4 regions of the Marinomonas sp. ef1 genome follow, and region 1 is predicted to be linked to each of the others. Evidence: predicted binding sites of a transcription regulator. Region 1 holds the regulator's gene; each other region holds the start of a gene.
What was found. The regulator FliA, encoded in region 1, starts transcription of late flagellar genes. The targets are predictions, from matches to a motif close to CTAAAGTTNNNNNNNNNNCNGCCGATA.

Region 1 (5,793 bases):
ATGGGAGTTAGTTTGGCAGAGGCGGAAGTTCATCCAGATAAAGATTTGGCAATCGATCCTGGGCAGGTATTTGGCTCGATTGATGGTATCGCGGGTAAAGATCCATCGTTTGGTTTGGATGCGGTCTGGATTGATCCTAAGAAAAGGGATCAGGCGCAAACTTATGGCTATACTGTTGTCGATGTAAGTACTGTGGTTGCGACTCATATTAACCAGATTATGCATAAGCATGCCTATGAATTGATTGGTCATGATGAGGTTCAACAGTTGCTGAGTTTGTTGAAGCAATATAATCCTAAATTGGCTGAAGAATTGGTGCCAAATACTATACCGTTGAGTGTTCTTCTGAAGGTGTTGCAGAACTTATTGATAGAAGGTGTTCCTTTAAGAGATATGCGAACTATTGCGGAGTCGATTATGGGAGTGCAGCCGAAAACTCAAGATCCAATGATATTGACTGCGGCGGTGCGGACGTCATTATCTCGCTTGATTATTCAGACATTGGCGGATGGCGTTGAAGAGATTCCTGTGTTAACGCTAGAACCTAAATTGGAAAAAATGCTTATGCAGACTGTTCAGCAAAGTCAGCAGTCTGGTATTAAGAATGAAGAAGCACTGATTTTAGAGCCGCAAATGGCCGAACAGTTGCAGGCTTCGTTGCGGCAGTCGGCAGAGCAGCAAGAAGCAATGGGAAATACTCCTATCTTAATTGTGTCAGCGCCTATACGTCCTATGTTGGCGCGTTTTATGCGTTATGGTATGGTGAATATGTCAGTGCTTTCATATCAAGAAGTGCCAGATCATAAACGCATTACTGTGGTGGGTGTTATAGGTCAATAAGATCTACCTATTAACGTGATGGATTGTATCTATATTTATTGTAATCTTTCGGGTAAGCTATGGATTTGTAAGAAAAATAAACTGGAAGGATTAAGTTATTCATGCAAATTAGGCGGTTTAGAGCACCTGACATGCGGCAAGCGATACGGAAGGTTCGTGATGCTGTAGGCCCTGATGCGGTCATTTTGTCAAATCAACGTCTGCCTACCGGTGAGATAGAAATAGTTGCTGCTCTAGATTATGATGGATCCTTGCCTTCTAGTATGACTTCTAAACGGTCATCTGCGCCTCGTTCTGAACAATATGTTGACCCAAGTGCTGACTATTTAGAGCGCATAGAAAGAGCGAAGCAGCAGACGCCGCCTCAGGTTTCCTCACCTTCATATTCTGAAAAACGTCCTACAGCACAGTTTGAAATGCCACCCTTGTCAAGTGACAGAGAAGATCCTGCAGTTGAGGAAGCTTTGTCTATTCGCAATAGTGATAGTGCTAAGCAATTACGAGACATGGAACTTGAGTTGAAAAATGTTCGAGCTATGCTCGAGCAGCGTCAGCAAAATGAAAGCCGATCCGAAGCAAAAGAAAATGCAGTTGAGCTACGTGCCCGCGAAAAATTAAAAGGTCTAGGCTTATCAGATTTTGTTGTTTCTAGGTTGATTGACGATATTGATTTAAAAGGCCGTGAAGATGACTGGAACCGGTTGTTGGCTCATTTGGCAGATTATATTCCTATTCGCTCTAGCTCTTCAGAACTTAGAGGCTGCATAGCATTCATGGGGCCTACCGGAGTAGGGAAGACAACAACGATTGGTAAGATTGCTGCTCAGCATGTTTTAAAACATGGTTCTGAGGGTGTTGTTTTAATTACTACTGATACCTATCGTATTGCAGCGCATGAGCAATTACGAACTTTTGGCCGTATTCTAAATGTGCCAGTTGAAGTGGTTAATGAATATTCAGATCTAAATGAAGTATTAGCAAAATACGCTAATTATTCTTTAGTGCTTGTTGATACTGCAGGCATGAACCCAAGAGATTCAAATCTTGAACGACAGCTTTTAATGATGAAGCGTGCGCGAGCAAGTCTTAAAAAATTACTAGTATTACCATGTACAAGCCAAAGACAAGTATTAAAAACAGTTGTAGATGTTTATTCTCAAGTTCAATTAGATGGCTGTGTTTTAAGTAAACTTGATGAATCTGCTTCACTTGGTGAGGCTATTAGTGTAGTTATTGAGGAAGGTCTTCCTGTTGTATATATAGCAGATGGACAAAGAATTCCTGATGATATCGAGCCAGCTAGGGCGCATAACTTGATTAGTAGGGCTGTATATACTGCAGAACATTACAGTCAGCTTTATGGGTCACTAAAGTATGGTAGTTAGTAAAATTTTGTTATTACTGAAAGCGTTGCGCCAAACTATGTAGTACAGTTAGTTAGCGCAACTAACTTAAATGGTAAAGGTTGCTTAGACTATTTTATGCAGACCAAAAATGGATATAACACTTACTCTAAAAAAGCGACGCTTTCGATTGATGCGATTGTTGAGCAGTATGGGTATTTGGTAAAGAAAATTGCTTATCATCTATTAGCGCGTTTGCCTGATAGCGTGGATGTCGATGATTTAATTCAAGCTGGCATGATGGGGTTGATTGAGGCGTATAAACGGTTTGAGTCGACTAAAGGTGCTAGCTTTGAAACTTACGCAGGTATTCGAATTCGCGGCTCCATCATGGATGAAGTGCGAAAAACTGATTGGGCACCTCGTTCTGTTCGACGTAATGGAAGAGCTGTTGCTAATGCGATTAAAGAATTAGAGGCCAAGTTAGGTCGAGAGGTGTCTGATATGGAAGTGGCATCTCATATGAATATAAGTATGGATGAATATCATGAAATGATTCATTCATCTATGTCGACCCAGTTGTTTAGCTATGAAGAAATGCTAGACTCTGATACAAATAATTTAGACAGTATTGAATCTGAGGTAGAAAATGCACCTTATTCGCTAGTAGAGGAGGGTGGTTTTCAAAATCAATTAGCAAAAGAAATTGATGATTTACCTGAAAGAGAAAAGTTGGTTTTGTCTCTTTATTATAATGAAGAACTCAACTTGAAAGAAATTGGTGCTGTATTAGGCGTCAGTGAATCAAGAGTCAGTCAAATTCATAGTCAAGCGGCTATGCGATTACGAGCTCGATTAAGCGATTGGCGAGATTAATTATGAGTTGTGGAATATTACCTTTGGGGTGTGGAGGTTGCATTGGATAAAAACATGAAGATCCTGATTGTTGATGATTTCTCGACAATGAGACGAATCATTAAAAACTTATTACGGGATTTAGGGTTTACCAATACAGTTGAAGCTGATGATGGAACAACTGCGTTGCCTATACTTCAAGCTGGAACAATTGATTTTCTTGTTACTGATTGGAATATGCCTGGCATGACTGGTATTGAGCTGCTTCGTGCAGTTCGTGCTGATGAAAAGTTGAAAAGCATTCCAGTTCTTATGGTAACGGCAGAAGCAAAGCGTGACCAAATTATTGCTGCAGCTCAGGCTGGAGTGAACGGTTACGTAGTTAAGCCTTTTACTGCGGTGGCTCTCAAAGAAAAAATTGAGAAAATATTCGAACGAATAGACGCTGCCAAATAGGGAAATTAGATGTCAAATGTATTGGGATCTGGACTAGTGGAATTTGAAAACCTAGTAAAAGATGGTGCTGTAGAGCTTTTAAATCACATTGAAGTCGGTGATTTCAGTGGTGCTATTAAAATCATCCAAGAGTTAAGTGAAGCTCGTCATAAAAGTTTTTATAACGAAGTGGGGTTTTTAACTCGAAGTCTGCATGATGCTATTCGTGATTTTCAGATTGACTCAATTGACTTAGTTGTCGGCGAAGGCGGAAAAGATTCTGCTACTAAAATCACTGATGCTTCTGATCGACTGAACTATGTTATTGAAACGACTAGTGCGGCTGCCAATAAAACGATGGACATGGTGGACAGTAGTGTTCCTGTGGCTAGTGAATTACAGAGTCAGGCAAGGGAACTGCGAAAAGACTGGAGTCGCTTAATTCAGCGAGACTTAACACCTCAAGAGTTTAGAGACTTGTATAAGCGTATTGATGTCTTTTTGTCTTATGCTGATGACAGTGCCACTACCTTGCATTCAAACCTCAACACAATTCTTCTAGAGCAAGGTTATCAAGACCTAACGGGTCAAGTAATCGCTAGAGTGAATGATTTAATTCGAGATGTAGAAGAAAAACTTGTGCATCTCGTTGCTGTTGCTGGACGCGTTGATAGTATCTCGGGGATTGAACACCAAGAGAAAGAGTCTGAACACGATGACACTCGTGGACATGGCCCAGCTATTAATAAACAAAACAACCCTGAAGTACTGAATAGTCAAGACGAAGTAGACGACTTGCTATCAAGTCTTGGTTTCTAGAAGGAGCTGAGGATGAGTTTCGAGGTCGATGAAGAGATTCTACAAGATTTTTTGGTAGAAGCTGGTGAAATTCTAGAGCAGCTTTCCGAACAACTGGTAGATTTAGAGCAAAATCCAGACGATAAGCAGCTGCTTAACGCGATTTTTCGTGGTTTCCACACTGTAAAAGGTGGTGCTGGATTTTTACAATTAACTGCTTTGGTTGATTGTTGCCATTATGCTGAAAACGTTTTTGATATTTTAAGAAACGGTCAGCGTAAAATAGATTCTGATTTGATGGATATTGTTTTACAGGCTCTTGATGCTGTAAATGAAATGTTCGATGCAGTACGTGCTGGCGGTGAGCCTGAACGTGCTTCACCAGAGTTAATTGCAGCACTTAGTGTGTATGCGAAGCCTCCAACTGCAGAAGAACTTGCAGGTGCTGCTGATGAAGAGTTAGATGAAGTTGAAGATGTTGCCGAAGAGCAAGATGATACTGATGTTGAAGAAACTGAAGACGTAGTTTCTGTAGCAGATGAATCTGTCGATATTTCTGACGATGAATTTGAATCTTTACTAGATGCCTTGGGTGATACTTCATCTGACGATAGTACTGAAAAAAGTGGCGTATCAACTGCTCCAAGAACGGACGACGAAATTACAGAAGATGAATTTGATGCATTGCTGAATCAACTTCATGGTAGTGGGGCGCCTGGAATTAATGATGATCCAGAAGATAGTACTAATTCAAGCGCTATTTCTTCTGACGAAATTACTGAAGACGAGTTTGAAGAGCTACTTGATAAGCTTCATGGCGAAACTCCAGCTTCAGGTAAAAAAGAAGACAAATCTAAAGCTGATACTAATGCTGCGGCATCTAGTGCAGGTGCAGAATCTGATTTAATTACTGAAGATGAATTTGAGTCTCTTTTAGATAGCTTACAAAGTAAAGGTGGAGCAGAAAAAGCAGAGGCTCCTACTGCAAAGCCTGAGCCTAAAGCAGCATCTGCTAAGCCAAAACCAGCGCCTAAACCTGTTCCGAAGCCTGCTCCTAAGGCTCCAGAGCCTGAAGCTGATAGCGTTAAAGAGAAAACGGCTAACGCACCTGTTACCCAAGAGGCAACGGTTCGCGTAGATACTAAACGTCTAGATGACATAATGAACATGGTGGGTGAGCTAGTATTAGTTCGAAACCGCCTTGTTCGATTGGGGCTTCAAAGTGAAGACGAGTCGATGGGGAAAGCAGTTGCTAACTTAGATGTTGTGACTGGTGATCTGCAAAACGCGGTAATGAAAACGCGTATGCAGCCTATCAAAAAAGTATTTGGACGTTTTCCACGAGTTGTTCGAGATCTTGCTCGTAATATGAAGAAAGAGGTTAACCTTGTTCTTCGTGGTGAAGAGACCGATCTAGATAAGAACTTAGTTGAAGCATTGGCTGATCCTTTAGTTCACTTGGTGCGTAATTCTGTAGATCATGGTGTAGAAGCGCCCGATGTTCGCGAAGCGAGCGGCAAGC
Region 2 (5,793 bases), on a different contig from region 1:
CTATTGCTGAAGTATTGAAAGCTCTGGGTAGTGAGCATGTTATGGTTGTTCACTCTGAAGATGGCTTAGATGAGATTAGTATCGCTGCACCAACTTATGTGGCGGAGTTAAAAAATGGTGAAATTTTAGAGTATAAAATTTCACCAGAAGATTTTGGCATTCCATTGCAATCTATTGATACGATTCAAGCTGCTGATGCATCTGAAAGCCTTGCTTTAGTAAAAATGGCACTGGATGGTAAGGGGAAAATAAACCCTGCCAGGGATATTGTTGCTTTAAATGCTGGCGCGGCGATTTATGTTTCAGGTATTGCTGATACTTTAGCAGAAGGTGTGAATATTGCGGAAGATGTGATTGGCGGTGGTACAGCCAAAGTCAAGATGTCTGAATTAGCTAGTTTCACGCGTTGTTTTATGAGTCCTGACTCACTGTAATTATAGGAGCAGTAACCTAATGCAAATAGAAACACCGACAATTTTAAAGAAGATTGTAGCGCGAAAGTATGAAGAAATTACCGAACGTAAATCTCATACACCGTATGGAAATTTAGAGGTTGCAGCGTCTGTAGCTAATGTTCATAACGCCCCTCGTGGTTTTGCTCATGCATTAAGACATCAAATAGCTATCGGTAAATCTGGTGTTATTGCTGAAATTAAGCAAGCTTCCCCTAGTAAAGGTGTATTGCGCGAGCCTTTTATCCCAACTGACATTGCTAGATCCTACGAAAGATCAGGTGCGGCTTGTTTGTCTGTTCTAACAGACAGTGATTTCTTTAAAGGTCATGAAGATTATCTAGTTGAGGCTCGTGCAGCATGTAAGTTACCTGTTATTCGCAAGGATTTCATTGTCGATGAGTATCAGGTGCTAGAAGCTAGGGCGATTGGTGCAGACTGTGTTTTATTGATTGCTGCGTGCCTAAGTGGTGATAAATTGCGAGAGCTAGATCAAATTGCTCGTGATCTTGGTATGGATGTTTTGGTAGAGGTACATAATCGTCCAGAGTTGGATTTGGCTTTGGAATATACTCAGACTGAATTGCTTGGTATCAATAACCGAAATCTTCATACCTTTGAGCTTAGTTTAGATCATACGTTTGAATTGATGGACAGTGTGCCTTCCGACCGCTTGATTGTTACAGAAAGCGGGATTCATACTCGTGATGATGTGGCCTTGATGAGGCAAAAAGGTATTCATGCGTTTTTGGTTGGCGAGGCTTTTATGCGCGCCGATGACCCAGGTGAAAAATTGGCTGAGTTGTTCCAGTCGTAATGATGATAGTTTCAGTCATGACAGAATCAAGTAAGGTTGAATGATGAAGACAAATGTTAGTTGGCAAGAAGATGTGCATTTTACCGCTGAAACCGGTTCTGGTTTTAAAGTGGAAATCGATGGAAATCAAGTGGCCGGCCCAAGACCTATGGAGCTTTTGCTTGCAGGCTTGGGTGGTTGTACTTCTTATGATGTGGTTGGGATTTTAAAGAAATCTCGTCAAGATGTGGTTTCTTGTGTTGCTCAAATTGATGCTGATCGAGCTGATAGTGTCCCTGCGGTGTTTACTGAAATTCGAGTGCACTTTGTCGTTACTGGTCGTAACTTGAAGGAAAGTGTTGTTGCTCGAGCAGTTAAATTGTCTGCAGAAGAGTATTGCTCTGCTTCTCTAATGTTAGAGAGAGGTGGTGTGAAAATTGTTCATAGCTTTGAGGTGATTGAGGCGGAATAAGGTATTGCTTTATAAAAGTATTTAAAAAAAGAGCTAAGAGGCTCTTTTTTTAGTTTTTTGCAGTGCTTAATGTGTTGGTGTCCCCACCAGGACTCGAACCTGGAATAGCTGCTTAGGAGGCGGCCGGTATATCCTGTTTACCTATGAGGACGTGCTGCAAGTTGAGATTTATACATTAATTACGACTGAAATACAAATGACAACTAAGTATGATGTTGATTCTTATGGTTTTTTAAGCTCGGCCTAATGTATGTTTGCTGCTTATTGGGCGTGTAGAGCCTCTGGCTGTATAGACTTTGTTTTTGCTGCTATGGCCTTGGAGTAATTCGAAAAGATGCTTGTTACGCTTTTGTAAGGTGTTAAGGATTCGAGCGTTAGTGTTGTTTTGTGTTTTACATTTTTTGAGTAATGTTTCGCACTCTTGCATCAATAGGCGAACGTTGTCCATTGAGCTGTCTTGTAGGCTTAACCAGTTTTTGAATTCTGTTTCAGTAGGTTTTTTTCGGTCGACAATATCAAATTTAATGAGAATGTTGACTCTTTTCTCATTAAGCTGATTCATTTCATCAAGAAGGGTTTGTTTTTGCTCGGATAGGCTGATGATTACTTCGCTGTTCAGTTCCCCATAAGCTAAACGCTCTTCATCAAGAAGCGAAGAGAGTTTTTCTAATATCTCTTTGCTTCTGATAAATATAGGTGCGATAGGAATCATAAGACAAACCGTTTACAAACTGTATAGGAGTTACAGTCTAGAATAGCGAATCCATAGAAGCCATATTATTTGCTAGCTTCTGGGTATCTATTTTGTACTCGCCTGCTGCAATAGCGTTTTTAATTTGTTCCACTTTATCCATATCAACATCAGGTAAGCTGCTAATTTTAGACTGCTGACTTTGAAGAGTTTGTGCAGTGCCACTTAATTTCACGGTGTCTTCTGCCAATGTGCCACCGCTTTGAACTGAGCTTTGTTTGTCCGTTGCGCTATTTGTCGCATCATCTTTTTGCGATCGTTCACTTTTGTTGATCGTGCTCTGGTTTGATAGACCTGTAAAATGTATTGCCATTGGGTTTTCCGCCCTTTAATGATTTGCCTGTCTATGTTGTCGGCTGGGTCTATAAGAACTTTAATAAAAAGCCCCAGAAAAGAGTATTTATTCATTGCCGATCAGTCTGTACTCAATAGTTTACAAGAACCTCACTGTCAGTTACAACTTTGGCGTATATAATTCGTTCAGAACTTGTGTTTTTGACTCGAATTTGTTGGCCTTTGACACCATTTTCTAAAGCAACACCGTTCATTCGGACTATAATGGTACCACTGCTTGCTGTTATTAGTACTGAGTCGCCTTTTTTAACTAAGGTTGGCTGATTGGTTAGATCGTCAGTGATGACTGTGTTTATGCGCAAGTTGCGTGAAGCAATTAGGCCGTAAGGTGGTTTTTTTTTAGTGTAAACATGTCCTCTTAGGCTGGAAATGTCCACTTCTCCCACATCGGTGTTTGATTTGCTGATGGCTTGGCCTCGGTTGATTGGGGTGATGGTTTTTATTGCTGGAATCATTATGGACTGAGTTACTGGTACATAGGACTTCCAAGTTGGTGAGTCACAGCTGACTTCATAGTTTGTGCGTTTGGTAGCGTCTGGTCTTTGATTGTTGATCTGAATTGATTCGTTTTCACAATCAGGTAAGTAGTTGAGTGCGGCAAGATTGTTTAATGTGATGCTTATGGCTGCATCAGGGTATATTTCTGATAACCGAGGAATCTCTACTTGATTTATGTAGTGGTTAATTTGTTCTTCAGTCGTTATGGCAAATGTAAAACCAGTTTGGAAACAAATGAAGGCTATGCTTAGCCTTATGATTCGCATGATTTGTTCTCTTTGTTTATTATTACGTTATAAATAAGATAGTTAGTAAATTATTTGAATTCACTTTATCATTGGATGATACATTTTAACAATTTTGAGGTGATACCTCAGTATAATGTTTACACATTTTGGAGGCGTTTATGGCTGGAGTTCTGGATACTGTTAACCAACGTACACAGCTCGTAGGGGAAAATCGACTTGAATTGCTGTTGTTTCGCTTAAATGGTAAGCAAATTTATGGCATCAACGTTTTTAAAGTGAAAGAAGTGCTGCAGTGTCCTAAATTAACCACTATGCCTCATAGTTCTCCTGTGGTTAGAGGTGTTGCTCATATTCGTGGCGGTACTATTCCTATTTTAGATTTAGGACTGGCTACAGGTGCGAGTCCAATCGAAAATATTAGTCAATGTTTTGTGATTATTACTGAATATAATCGTCGAATTCAGGGTTTTTTAGTGCGTGGTGTAGAGCGCATTGTAAACATGAATTGGAGTGATATTCAGCCACCACCAAAAGGATTGTCGAATGATAATTACCTGACAGCCGTTTGTCAGGTTGACAAAGAAATGGTGGAGATTATTGATGTTGAGCAGATTCTTTCTGAAGTTGCTCCTACTCGTCAGGATATCTCAGAAGGTATTGTGAATGCTGGTGTGACAGAGAATGCACAAAAGCATCATATTCTTATCGTGGATGATTCTTCTGTTGCTCGTAAGCAGATTAAACGTTGTATGGAACAGGTTGGTTTTGCTACGACAGTTTTATGTGATGGTCGTGAAGCGCTTACTTATCTTCAAAATATGGTTGCAGAAGGTAAGGATGTAACTAAGGAGTTTTCTATGGTTATATCTGACATAGAGATGCCTGAGATGGATGGTTATACGTTAACAACTGCGATTCGTAATGATAGTCGGTTGCAAGATCTATTTATTCTTCTTCATACCTCTTTGAGTGGTGTGTTTAATGAAGCAATGGTTAAAAAAGTAGGAGCTGATGGCTTTTTGGCGAAGTTCCAACCAGATGAATTGGCTCGATTGGCTATAGAGACAGTGCAGGTGCAATCAGAGTAATGTTTAGGCCCTTTAATGGGGCTTTATTTATTGAACCTGTCACTTATGGAGTTTTAATGCTCAGTAGTACAAATGCAATTACACCTAATGGTTATATAAGGTTTAGAGATTACTTGCAGAAAGTGTGTGGGATCTCGCTGAGTGATAATAAGCAATATTTGGTCGCCAGTCGCTTGGGAAAAATTTTAGAGAGAGAAGGTTTTTCTAAAATTGAGCAGTTAGTAGATGCTTTGGAGAGGTTGGGGGGATCTAAACTAAAAGAAGAAGTCATTAATGCAATGACGACAAATGAAACTCTTTGGTTTAGGGATACGCACCCGTTTACGATTTTAAAAGACAAAGTGCTGCCTGAAATGACAGTGGCACCTCTAAGAATCTGGTCAGCTGCATCTTCTACCGGTCAAGAACCTTACTCTATAAGTATGGTTATAGAGGAGTTTAAAGCGTCTCGACCTGGCGTTTTGAAAGCGGGTGAAAAAATAGTAGCGACAGATATTTGTACTAATATTTTGCAGCATGCTAAGCAGGGTGAATATGACAGCTTGGCTATTGCTCGTGGACTTGGTGCGGATTTACAGCGTCGGTACTTTGATAAAGTGAATGATTTGACTTGGAAAATTAAGCCGCACTTGAGTGCGCGTGTTGAATTTAAGTACTTGAATCTTATTGAATCATTTTCGATGCTAGGTAAATTTGATGTGATCTTCTGTCGTAATGTGCTGATTTATTTTACCGTTGATCTTAAATTGGATATTTTGAAAAGAATGCATGCCTCTTTAAAGCCTGGAGGTTATTTATTTCTTGGTGGATCTGAAGCACTGAGTGGTCTATCTGATTATTTTGAGATTGTTCAGTGTCACCCAGGTATTGTATATAAAGCTAAGGCTTTATAGTGTAGGTGTCGCTTAGTTAAAGTTAATCGTAGTAGAAGGGCCTGTCTAGTGTTTGTAGATGGGCTTTTTTGTGGGTGCTTACTTTGTCTTATAATCGGTGATAAGTAAGGTGTCTTCTTCTGCTGTAGAGTGGGGGAGGTGGCAATTCGAGGCTGGTTTCGTGTGTGGGATAAATGTAGTAGGTTAAGTAGCCAGTGTGTAAGTCACGCTGGCTCTATGTGAAATTATAAAGTGGTGGTGT
Region 3 (5,793 bases), on a different contig from region 1:
GACAGCACAGCTGCGTATTTTTTTCGCAGCCTTGATTGGCAAATTAAACGTGTTGATTTTGAGGAGTTGAGATGGATGACAGATTTCTTTTTTAACCTTCTGAATAGATTGCGATTGTGAACGCGGCGTGGTCATTCACTGACACAAAAGTCGGTTTTCCAACCTATTTACATCAGGGAAAGCTTGTGGATAAAGAGTGGGCGAAATTTCGTTTTTCCAATCTTTCGAACGGCACAGCTGCGTCTTTTTTTGGCAAATTAAACGCGTTGATTTTGAGGAATTGAGTTTGATGACAGGTTTCTTTTTTTACCTTCCGAATAGATTGCAGTTGTGAACAAAGCGTGGTCATTCGTGGACGAAAAAGTCAGCTTTCTGACTTATTTACATATGGGAAAACCTGTGGCTGAAAAGGGGGGCAAAATTTCGGTTTTCGGATTTTTTGAACGGCACAGCTGCGTCTTTTTTTCCGCAGCCTTGATAGTCGGATTAAACGTATTGATTTTGAGGAATTGACGTTGATGGCAGTTTTCTTTTTTAACCTTCCGAATAGATTGCGGTCGTGAATGCAGTATGGTCATTTGTGGACGAAAAAGTCAGTTTTCTGAGCTATTTACATCAGGGAAAGCCTGTGGCTGAAGAGTGGGCAAAATTTCGGTTTTCGGATTTTTTGAACGGCACAGCTGCGTCTTTTTTTCCGCAGCCTTGATAGTCGGATTAAACGTATTGATTTTGAGGAATTGACGTTGATGGCAGTTTTCTTTTTTAACCTTCCGAATAGATTGCAGTTGTGAACACAGCTTGGTCATTCGTGGACGCAAAAGTAAGTTTTCTGACCTATTTACATCAGGGAAAGCCTATGGCTGAAAAAGCAGACGGAAAAATTGCCTATGGTTTTTTGAATAGCACAGTTGCGTCTTTTGTTAGTTTTTAAATGAGCTACGGGCGTTTTTTGTCTTGAATAGCTGCTGAAAGTAAGTGGCTTTTGGGGTGGCAATTTTTGGGCGCTTTTTAAGTGGAATATCATTTTTATGGTAGGTGGTTGCCGCTTTGGCTGGTGGAGATCGGATACATAGCGAAAGTTTTTCGTCAGCTTGCCTACCTAGAAAAGAATTTTAAAGGCACTTCAGGTGTGTTTTTTTGGATATTTAGGGCAAAAACACATTATTTTAAAAAAAAGTGCAAATAAATTTAATTGTTTTAAATTCATTTAAAAACAATTAGTTAGGCATTAATTTGCCGCAATATAGGATGTTTTTTTCCGTTAAAGGGAAAAAAAATTCCTAATTTGACTAAAGGTTTTCAGATTCTTGTCGAAAACCTTATACGATCTGCTTTTTTGCAGGATTTAATAAAACCTAGGAGGCTATGATGGCTCTTTATGTAAACACTAATACTTCATCTTTAAGTGCACAGCGCCAGCTAATGGGCTCAGCTAAATCTTTGGATACATCTTTTGAACGTTTGTCTTCTGGTTTACGTATTAACAGTGCTTCTGATGATGCGGCAGGTCTACTTATCTCTAACCGTTTAACCTCTCAGGTAAATGGCTTGAATCAGTCGGTTCGTAACGCCAACGATGGTATTTCTTTGTCTCAAACGGCAGAGGGTGCATTGGATGAAACAACAAACATGTTGCAGCGTATGCGTACGCTATCTATCCAGGCGTCAAACGGTTCAAACTCAGATAAAGATCGCGCGGCTATTCAACAAGAAGTTAGTCAGTTATCTACTGAAATTAACCGTATCGCTTCAGATACTACCTTCGGTGGTGAGAACTTATTGGATGGTACTTACACTGGTATTTTCCAGGTGGGTGCAGACTCTAACCAAACTATCAGCTTTAACTTAACTGACGGTGGCATTAACAACACAATCGATTATGCTGGTAATGGTGGTTTCACTATGTCTGGTCTGTCTAGTAGTTCAACTACTGCACAGGTTGACGTATCAACTGCTTCTGTATCTTCAATGGCTAATGCTCAGAGCATGGTTGACGTTCTAGACACTATGATTGCAGCAGTTGACTCAAAGCGTGCTGAATTGGGTGCTGTTCAAAACCGTTTTGGTTCTACAATTAGTAACTTGAGTAACATTACCGAAAACGTATCATCTGCTCGTGCTCGTGTACGTGATGCTGATTTTGCGGAAGAAACTGCTAAGCTAACAAGCTCTCAAATTCTTCAGCAAGCAAGTTCATCTATCTTGGCTCAAGCAAACCAACGTCCACAAACTGCTTTGTCTCTATTGGGTTAAGCATTATTGGTAGCGGAAAGCTGGGACATAGTCCCGGCTTTTGTCTATTTGGGGGAACTCTGATATGTCTATTAATGCCAGTGATTTTTCTAAGCAGGGTCTCAATTACTCTTTGAAGCCAGAACAGCGTGCCGCAGAAGATTTTGCCGCCTTACGCCAAGCAAATGCTAAAGTTGTACAAAATACAGCCGACATAAGCAGAGCAGATAAAGATAATCGAAATTCTGAATTTTTAAACTCTTCTGCGAAGGTGGAGCCTCATGATGTTGAGATCATGAATCAAAAAATGTCTCAATTAAATGTGCATTTAACCTTTGAAATTACAGAAGACAGAGCGCAAAATATCGTAAAAGTGTTAGATCAGACAACGGGTGATGTGGTACGCCAAATCCCTACAGAAGAGTTTCTTAAAATGTCTGATAGAATAGATGCTATTATGAGCCAACTAAGTGATATCAAGGGAACCTTGGTAAACAGTGAGGTCTGATAATAGATAATGTAGGTGTCAGGAGATAAAGTTATGTCGGTAGGCTCATTAGGTGCAGGGTCTGGTATTGATCTAGAGTCCCTTGTTAAGCAAATGGTGAGTGCTCAAAAAGACGCTAAAGTAAAACTTTATCAAGATAAAATTGATGGTTATGAGGCTGAACTGTCTGCATTAGGTAAAGTTGGCTCTGCTATTGATACTTTTAAATCTTCTGTCAAAGCTCTGAATGATGATGAGCTTTTTACTGGGCGTGATGCAAAAATCGCCCAAACAGAAGGTGAAGAAGTTATTGCTATTACTACAGATAGTACGGCTTCTAATGGTTCTTATGCTATTGATGTGAATCAGCTAGCAAAGGGTAGTCGAGTTATGTCGGCGCCTGGTACTTTTTCCTCCGCGGATGATGTTGTTACTAAACAAGATTCGCGACTTACCTTTAAAGCTGGTAGCAACGAGTTTTCTATTACCGTTGATGCTGGTACTACCTTATCCGAACTTCGTAACCAAATTAATACATCGGAAGATAACTTTGGTGTGTCTGCTAATTTAGTTGACGATGGTAACGGTAATCTATTCTTCACGGCTACATCTTCAATTCAGGGTGCTGCAAATACACTCAAAATTATCAATACTTCTGTTGTGAAAGACGAAGGTGGCAACATTATTGATAATCCTATTGAAGAAAATTCAGGTAACACGGTTGAGGATGCTCCAATTGAGGAACAATCTGAGCCAACTGTTGATGAAAAAGATGAGCTGGATTTAGCGGGTGACGATGTCGATTTTGCCAATGATGGGCCAATTCCTGCAGATGAAGAAAAAGATATAGCAGAATCAGATAGTGATCCTATTAGTGTAGATGCTAAAGGCTCAGACATTGCAGATAAAAAAGGTGCTTCTACACTTGCAGCCAATAATGGTGTTCTTAGTTTAGACAGTGTTTCGACCGAAGGAATATCGGCTGGTTTGTATACACCTTTGGGCGACGAAGCTCGCGATGCGATTATTACTGTAGACGGTATTCAGATTAGAAGCGATAACAATACTTTTGATACAGCTGTTGCTGGTTTGTCTATTGAGGCCTTGGCGCCGACAGATAAAACCACAAAGGTTGACATCAGTTTTGATCAGAAGACAGTACAAGAAACCATAGAAGAGTTTATTGCCTCTTACAATGATGTTATTGGGGTGCTACAAGCTAGCTCAGATAGAGGCGCTGTTTTAAATGGCAATAGCGTGGTCCGGAATTTGCAGTCCTCTTTATCTACTCAATTAATGAGTGGTCATGGTGATTCTGGAGTCTTTACTTCTATTTTCGATCTCGGTGTGAAAATGGATAACAAAGGTAAGCTTAGTTTTGATAATACTAAGTTTGATAATGCTATGAAAAAAGGCTATAGCGATATAGCGCCATTGATTGCTGGTGATAATGGTTTGGCACAGTCGTTAGAAAATCTACTTGATAACTACACTGGATCAAGCGGAATGACAAATTCATTAAAGGATTCGGTTCGTCGGTCGATAGATAGTACAGAAGGAGCATTAGAGTCTTATGAAGACCGCATGGTCAAATATGAAGATTCACTCCGTTCTAAATTTACAAGTTTAGATTCTCGTCTTGCAAATATGAACGCTCAAGGCGGCTATTTGAATTCTGTATTGGCAAAAATGTAAACTGTTTTAAATTGTAATACACGTATTAAATGGGGTTGTCTATGTACAAGAGTAAAGGGATCCAAGCCTACAGAAAGGACTCAATCAAGTCTGATTTAGCGTCGGCTGACCCTCATCGCGTCATTCAGCTCTTAATGCAAGGTGCGCTTGAAAAGCTAGCGTTAGGCAAAGGTTGTATCGAACGTTCAGACTGGGAAGGAAAAGCTGCAGCATTAACTCGCGCTAGTGAAATTATTAATGCGTTGAGAGATGCATTAGACCGTGATGTTAATCCAGAGCTTGTTGATAATCTTGAGTCACTTTACGAATACATGATAGTTCGTATCACTGAAGCAAGCATTGCAAAAGATACTGGAATTCTTGATCAGGTAATGGGCCTTATTTTGCAAATTAAAGGTGCTTGGGATCAAATATCTACAGCTGATAAGCAAGCTGCTTATGAAGGCCAGACCGAAGCCCGAGTTGGAGCGGTTTAATGTTTGATATGTCTCACTTAACTGAGTTGAGTGCCGCATTAGAACAAAGTGTTATTGATAAAGACGTAGAAAAAATACAGCTATTATGTGAAGAAAATGATGGCTTTATTCGCTCCATTAGACCACTTTCTACTCCAAAGGATAATGAGCGGATAAAGCACTTTATATTGATACATCAATCTGCTATTCAGTTTATTCGTGATGTTCATGCGGAAATGCAAAAACAACTTTACCAAACTAATAAAACTCGTAAGAGTGTCAATAAGTACAAAGGCGTGAAAAATGCAGAATGAGGAAAATTTATCCTCTATTGATCAGGCTGAAGCATTTGCTTCGTTGTTTGAAAGAGGTGCATCACGCCTCAAAGAGCATGATCAAGAGTTGACTGAGCGATACATCAGAAACATGAATATGTTTTCTCAGATAATGCCTCACATCTTTGAATCCTTTCAAGATTACCAACCTAAAAAACGTCATATTTACATGGAAGAAAGCGGTGAGCTTAATCTTTACCGTGAAGATGTTGGTGTGCCACTTTTTTCGAAAAATCCAAGAGCTCAGTCTGCCGAAAGAGTAAATAGAGCCTTTATTAAGCCTAATAAAACGGTATTAAATCTAGAGCGCACAGCAAATCACCCAAGCCGCCATGTGTACTACAGTAATAAAATACTAGACCAAGTTGAGCAACAATCCGCAGGACTAGAGCCACAAAGTGGTTGGCCTGAGTTTGTTGGATCGGCAATATTGTTTGGCGTGGAGTTTGGTTATCAGCTTGAAATGATTCTTGCTGAGCGCGAGATAAAACACCTTTATCTGTATGAATGTGATTTGGATTTTTTCTATTACTCATTGTTTGCTATTGAGTGGCAGAATATTTTAGAAATCTGTAACCGTGATGGTCGT
Region 4 (5,793 bases), on a different contig from region 1:
GCTTTGGAAACTACAATGTTGCTCTGAAAACCGAAAGGTTAGGCGGTAGCGTTGGCGGATTGGTGGATTTTCGATCCGAATTTAGTGAGTATTCGGGTCGTACTTTGGGCCAGCATGCTATTTCCATATCAGACGCTATGAACACCCAGAATGCTAAAGGGCTTGATGCGAATGGAAACTTTGGTAAAGATCTCTTTGCATTGGGGGCAATTAGTATTTACTCCAGTCCGGATAATACTAATAAACTATCTGATATTTCTGTCAGAGTCTCGGCAGGAGAAGCGTCTAAAATTACCACTAATACCTATGAACTTACTAGAACTGATGATGATAGATTTGCTATCACAAAATACGATTTAAACGGTAAGTCTGTTGGTCAATCTACTATCTTTGACCCATCAATTATGACACCTGATAGCAATGGCTATTACAAAGTCGCAGACTTGGGTTTAGATATTCGAGTCGGTGATTTTAATACGATTGATCATGATGACGTTTTTCGTTTTACCCCTACAGCGGGTGCTGCCGCAGGTTTAAGCTTACAGGCTAAAAATGGTGATGCTCTTGCACTTAGTGCGCCAGTGGGAGTATCGACGAACTCAGACAACTTATCGGATGCGAGAATATCTTTGTCTTTAGTGACGAATACTCGACCAGACTCATCGGCATTTGCATCAGATGGTTCTCTTTATCCGAGTGCGCCACATAAAATTTATTTTACATCACCTAGTTCGTATGTTGTTCGAGATGCTTCTGGTGTTGATATTGCAGCAGTGGACAACGTGCTTCAGTACACTAATTTGTTGGAGCAAGCTGGATTGGCAGGAGAGGCTGGGTTTGATGTGTCTGTTTCGTCTATGCCGCAACAAGGTGATGAGTTTTCTATTAGCACTGATGAAATGGGGCCATCCGATAACTTTAATGGATTGGCATTAATTGATTTGCAAAATCAGTCATTGGTGGAAGGTAAAGCAAGTTTAACCAAAGCATTCGCAGGTTTTATTTCCTATGTCGGAACGAAAACAGCAGAGGCGGCAGGTCATGCAGAATCTAGTGAAGTGATTATGAACGACAGTGTCAATCGTCGTGACAGATTGTCGGCGGTGAGCCTTGATGAGGAGGCGGTGAATCTTATGAAATATCAACAATCTTATTCTGCTTCCGCTCAAGTTGTCACAGCCGCTCGTACGACGTTTGAAACTTTGCTAGGGATTATGAGGTAAGTTTATGCGAGTGACGAATAATTTAATTTATGGTCAGTCGAGCAGAGCGATTGGTCAAGCAAATGAAAAAATTCTGAACGCCCAAGAGAAGATTTCGGCGCAAACTGACATTGTTAGACCGAGTGATAATCCTGTTGGCGCCAGTCAAATATTGATGTACGAAGGTAGTAATAATCGCCTGAAGCTCTTTGACGAATCTATGAAGATGGCTACGAGTCATCTTGAGTATCAAGAAGTGGCATTAGAAAGTTTGAATGATTCTATGGATGATATCCGTACACTCTTCATTCAAGCGCAAAATGATATTAACACCCAAGAAGATATTGATGCGATTGTCCAAGAAGTTGCTTTGATAACAGAATCTATGGCCGAGTTGATGAACTCAAAAAGTGCCGATGGAAACTATATTTTTGCGGGAACAGATACCCAAGGGCCACCGTTTATCTTAGACAGCCAAGGTCGTTATCAGTGGGCCGGCAATGAAGGGCAAAAGTACGCTCAAATTTCAGAAGATATGAAGATTCCTGTTTCAGACTCTGGGAAAAAACTCTTTCAAGATATTTGGACAAATCGAACTTTTTCAGCGCAAGCTTTGACTGGCGATGTAATGCTTTCTGCCAAAGTAGGAAACCAAGGCGATTTTAATCAGTTTATGGCGAATAATTATGATCCTGAAAATCCGTCTTCTAATATTTTTCGCCTAACAACTACTCCAATTATTGCTGCTGGTGCAACACCGCCGCCAGTTGACTCGACTAATCTTGGCTCAGATACTAAAGCGGATCAGGATAGGCGCAGAGCTTTTGATGGTACGCCAGGTTCATACAGTATCACCAATAATTTAGGTGAAGTGGTGTCTTCAGGCTTGTATACAGCTGGTAAGCCAATTAATTTTGGCGGTATGTCATTTCTTATGAAAGGCGAGCCTGGAGCAACGGCTGATGTTACCTTAGAGAAACCAAGACGTGACAATGTTTTGAATGAAATTAATGATACCTTGGCGGTGTTAAGTGATCGTAATTCGTCGTCTGAAGATCGAGAGCGTGCTTTTTCTGATGCCAATGCCAGCATTAATAATGCTCAACGTAAAGTAAGTGAAGGTCGTTCATCGGTTGGTGCGCGTTTGAATATCCTTCGTGATAGAGAGAGTTTTAGTTCTGCAAACCAATTATCTAATGCTGTTAGTCAAGACCGCATTGCTGGATTGGATATTGCTGCCGCTGCGACAGAATTGTCTATGAAAGAATCTGCACTCAGCGCTTCACAAAAGGTGTTTACTCGCATGAGTAATCTTTCTCTGTTTAATAAGATGTAAGCTCTAGGATATAAGGTAAAAGATGTCAGTATTTAAAATGGAGTCCTGTTTTGGGGCTGATATCAATGTTGGGTATTTTGATATGCATGAAATACTCGGTATCTTAGAAATTAAAGATAAGGTTGTTGGGAGTAAGCGTGTTCAAAGCCTTATAAAGCTCCATGGTAGAAAAGATAGAATTGTCGGTGTCGCTATGCGCCAACTGGCATTTGATTTATTACGTCCCACATTGGATTCTGAATTCCTTCCTTATGATCCGTATTTTTCTGACGGTAAATTGTTAAACAGCCGACGCGAGCGTCTTTATGATGCGCAAGAGCGATTTCTTATTTTGTGCATGTCTATTGCTAGCGGTCGATCTGTCAGAAGTCTTAAGAAGCTTAATCCGGATCTAAACACAAAAGAGTTACGTGGTAAGCATGCCCGAAGTCAAAGTCTTTTTCGCTACTTTAGACAAGAATTAAACGAGCAGACAAGAGAATATATCCTTAGTTACAAAGCTCGAATGGATAAAAGTGGTGAATTAATTAAAGAAGCTGCTACTGATGTCTCAAATTCGACCGTGGAAGTTGAGCAACAAACGCCAAAATCTGCGGCCCTTAAAAAAACGCCAGTAGAAAGTAAATTCATTCCTACTTCATTTGATGATGAAACGGCCACAGCGCTTAAAATATTTCAGGATGGGTATTCTTTACTGTCTACTCAGGTGGAGCGCTTTAAGCGTGGTGACCAGCTAGAAATGCTTGAGCTTATGAAGTTTTGCCGTCGACTTATTGAGTCGCATACTCGTAATAATTTTTCGCTAATGGCAATACGTCATATAAAAGATGCTTCAATTTATTTAGAACAGCATGCTATGGGTATGGCTGTGCTTGGTATTCATTTTGCCAAAGCAATGAAATTATCGAGTGCTTATGTTGAGGTGATTACGCTTGGCGCTTTGTTGTTTGATTTGGGGCGCTTTCGTTTGCCAATAGCCATGGTAACAAAAACCACAAAAATGACAGATAGCGAGTTTGATTTATTTCGTAAACATATTCAGTTCGGAGAGCAGATATTACAGAAATGTGATGGTGTACCTAAGGCTGTTTATCAGATGTTATCTGATCATCATGAAAAAATTGATGGCTCTGGCTACCCTTCGGGTAAACAAGATCAAGAGATTTCAGTCTATGGGAAAATAGCAGCAATAATTGATGCGTATGATGCAATGACATCTGAGCAACCACATAAACCTTCTATGGGGCCAATTAAAGCATGTCAGCAGATGCGTAAAGAGTCGGGTCTAGCATTCGATAAACAACTGCTTGCGGTCTTCTTAAAAAGCATTGGCAGTATTCCTGTTGGCTCTTGTGTGTCTTTATCTAACGGGCGTATTGGGTTCGTTTTGACATTGAATAAATCGTTCCAGCCTTCTTTAATTCGTCAGGTTTATAGTGCTACAAATAAGGCGTTTGTTGAAGCTTCTGATATTGAGTTAAATAAATCTGCTAACTTAAGGACAGAGGTGAGAATAGAAAAAGAGGTCGATCCGCAAATGTTTGGTTTGCAGTTTATTAATCATATCTCATAATCTTCACCGTTCACCGTTCACCGTTCACCGTTCACCGTTCACCGTTCACCGTTCACCGTTCACCGTTCACCGTTCACCGTTCACCGTTCACCGTTCACCGTTCACCGTTCACCGTTCACCGTTCACCGTTCACCGTTCACCGTTTAGCGAGAAATAGATCATTAGATGTCTATGTATCTTTTTATACCTTTTTTAAGTCTTTTTCGTGTTTTTCACTTTTATTCTTAAAGTTATTTACTCTGAGTTCGATAACTGTGGGTACCGCTTTTTTTGAGTTAAGAAAATGTAAGAAATTCAAAAAAAGTATAAAAAAATATTAAAGATCAGCGCCAAGGTGTCGATAACTTTAATAAGAGACAAAAACCAAATAACTAATTAAATCAAAAGGTTGTCTCGTTAAAAAAAATGTTTTTAGGAGAGAAAAAATGGCTTTATACGTAAATACTAATGTGTCCTCGCTGAATGCTCAGCGGTTACTTGCAAACTCTAGTCGAGACCTTGATACGTCATACCAACGCTTGTCATCTGGTCGTCGAATTAACAGCGCTGCAGATGATGCTGCGGGTCTTCAAATTTCAGATCGTTTGACCTCACAGATTAATGGTTTGAACCAATCTGTACGAAACGCAAACGATGGTATTTCTTTAGCTCAAACAGCTGAAGGTGCATTAGACGAAACGACAAGTATGCTACAACGCATGCGTACCTTGTCCATTCAGGCAGCAAACGGCTCAAACTCAGACAAAGACCGTGTCGCTCTACAGCAAGAGATGGGGCAATTGTCTAAAGAGATAAACCGAGTCGCCGCAACCACTACATTTGGTGGCGCGAACTTACTAGACGGTACTTATCAAGGTATTTTCCAAGTTGGTGCCGATGCCAACCAAACGATTAGTTTTACTTTGGAGTTTGGTGGCCCAAATAACTCTATTGATTATCAGGCCAATAATGGTTTTACCATGTCAGGTCTATCTAACCAGGCTCAAGCTCAGGTGGATGAAACATCCGCGTCTGTTTCGAGTATGGCGAATGCTCAAAGTATGATTTCCATTCTTGATAGTATGATTTCAGCGGTGGATTTTAAGCGAGCAGAGCTAGGTGCTGTACAAAACCGGTTTAGTTCTACAATTACTAACTTGAGTAACATTTCTGAAAACGTATCTTCGGCTCGTGCTCGAGTTCGAGATGCCGATTTTGCTCAAGAAACTGCCAATCTGACTAGCACGCAAATTTTGCAACAGGCAAGTAGTACTATTCTTGCTCAAGCAAATCAGCGCCCTCAGACTGCATTATCTTTATTAGGTAATTAATTTATACAAAATAGCATGATGTGAAGCGGCACTAGATTGCAGCTTTTGCAAACGATTCGAGTTTGTCTCGGAAAATGGGCTACTTCTCTCTCCTAGAGGTGCCTTTTATGCCGGGTGATTTTTTCACCCGGCTTTTTTTTGCCCAAATAGCGTGTTTTGTGTGCGTTTTGGGTGGTTTTGGGGGGAAGTTTTATGTGGTGTTGAGGCTTATGTCGCAGGCGATTATTGAGTAAACAGATCACGACATATGTGTTGTTTTGCTCTTGATCGGCTTTGAGATAGGCTTTTTTAATCAAGTCTTTTCAAGAGCTTGGATCGTTTTTAGTGAATATTGCAGCGATGTGTCTGTGTCTTAAATGCATTGCTGGGTCT

Region 2: flgM (flagellar biosynthesis anti-sigma factor FlgM) is a predicted target of FliA. The motif match lies at 2,822-2,848, and genes of this name have one in related genera.
Region 3: CCS02_RS19165 (flagellin N-terminal helical domain-containing protein) is a predicted target of FliA. The motif match lies at 1,290-1,316, and genes of this name have one in related genera.
Region 4: CCS02_RS19160 (flagellin N-terminal helical domain-containing protein) is a predicted target of FliA. The motif match lies at 4,428-4,454, and genes of this name have one in related genera.

The regions. Positions count from the first base shown of each region.
Region 1 is NZ_NHTT01000021.1:30,193-35,985, forward strand. It holds gene flhA (flagellar biosynthesis protein FlhA) at 1-840, shown strand, start outside; gene flhF (flagellar biosynthesis protein FlhF) at 942-2,225, shown strand; gene CCS02_RS20440 (RNA polymerase sigma factor FliA) at 2,322-3,059, shown strand; gene CCS02_RS20445 (chemotaxis response regulator CheY) at 3,114-3,494, shown strand; gene CCS02_RS20450 (protein phosphatase CheZ) at 3,504-4,292, shown strand; gene CCS02_RS20455 (chemotaxis protein CheA) at 4,305-5,793, shown strand, end outside.
Region 2 is NZ_NHTT01000011.1:2,914-8,706, reverse strand. It holds gene trpD (anthranilate phosphoribosyltransferase) at 1-434, shown strand, start outside; gene trpC (indole-3-glycerol phosphate synthase TrpC) at 454-1,269, shown strand; gene CCS02_RS15480 (OsmC family protein) at 1,313-1,720, shown strand; tRNA gene CCS02_RS15475 (tRNA-Arg) at 1,796-1,871, opposite strand; gene CCS02_RS15470 (flagella synthesis protein FlgN) at 1,953-2,432, opposite strand; gene flgM (flagellar biosynthesis anti-sigma factor FlgM) at 2,470-2,784, opposite strand; gene flgA (flagellar basal body P-ring formation chaperone FlgA) at 2,897-3,589, opposite strand; gene CCS02_RS15455 (chemotaxis protein CheV) at 3,730-4,659, shown strand; gene CCS02_RS15450 (CheR family methyltransferase) at 4,716-5,552, shown strand; gene CCS02_RS15445 (peptidoglycan DD-metalloendopeptidase family protein) at 5,793-5,793, opposite strand, start outside.
Region 3 is NZ_NHTT01000017.1:54,926-60,718, forward strand. It holds gene CCS02_RS19165 (flagellin N-terminal helical domain-containing protein) at 1,369-2,253, shown strand; gene CCS02_RS19170 (flagellar protein FlaG) at 2,318-2,740, shown strand; gene fliD (flagellar filament capping protein FliD) at 2,774-4,414, shown strand; gene fliS (flagellar export chaperone FliS) at 4,456-4,890, shown strand; gene CCS02_RS19185 (hypothetical protein) at 4,890-5,183, shown strand; gene CCS02_RS19190 (motility associated factor glycosyltransferase family protein) at 5,173-5,793, shown strand, end outside.
Region 4 is NZ_NHTT01000017.1:48,971-54,763, forward strand. It holds gene flgK (flagellar hook-associated protein FlgK) at 1-1,223, shown strand, start outside; gene flgL (flagellar hook-associated protein FlgL) at 1,228-2,538, shown strand; gene CCS02_RS19150 (HD-GYP domain-containing protein) at 2,561-4,111, shown strand; gene CCS02_RS19160 (flagellin N-terminal helical domain-containing protein) at 4,537-5,421, shown strand.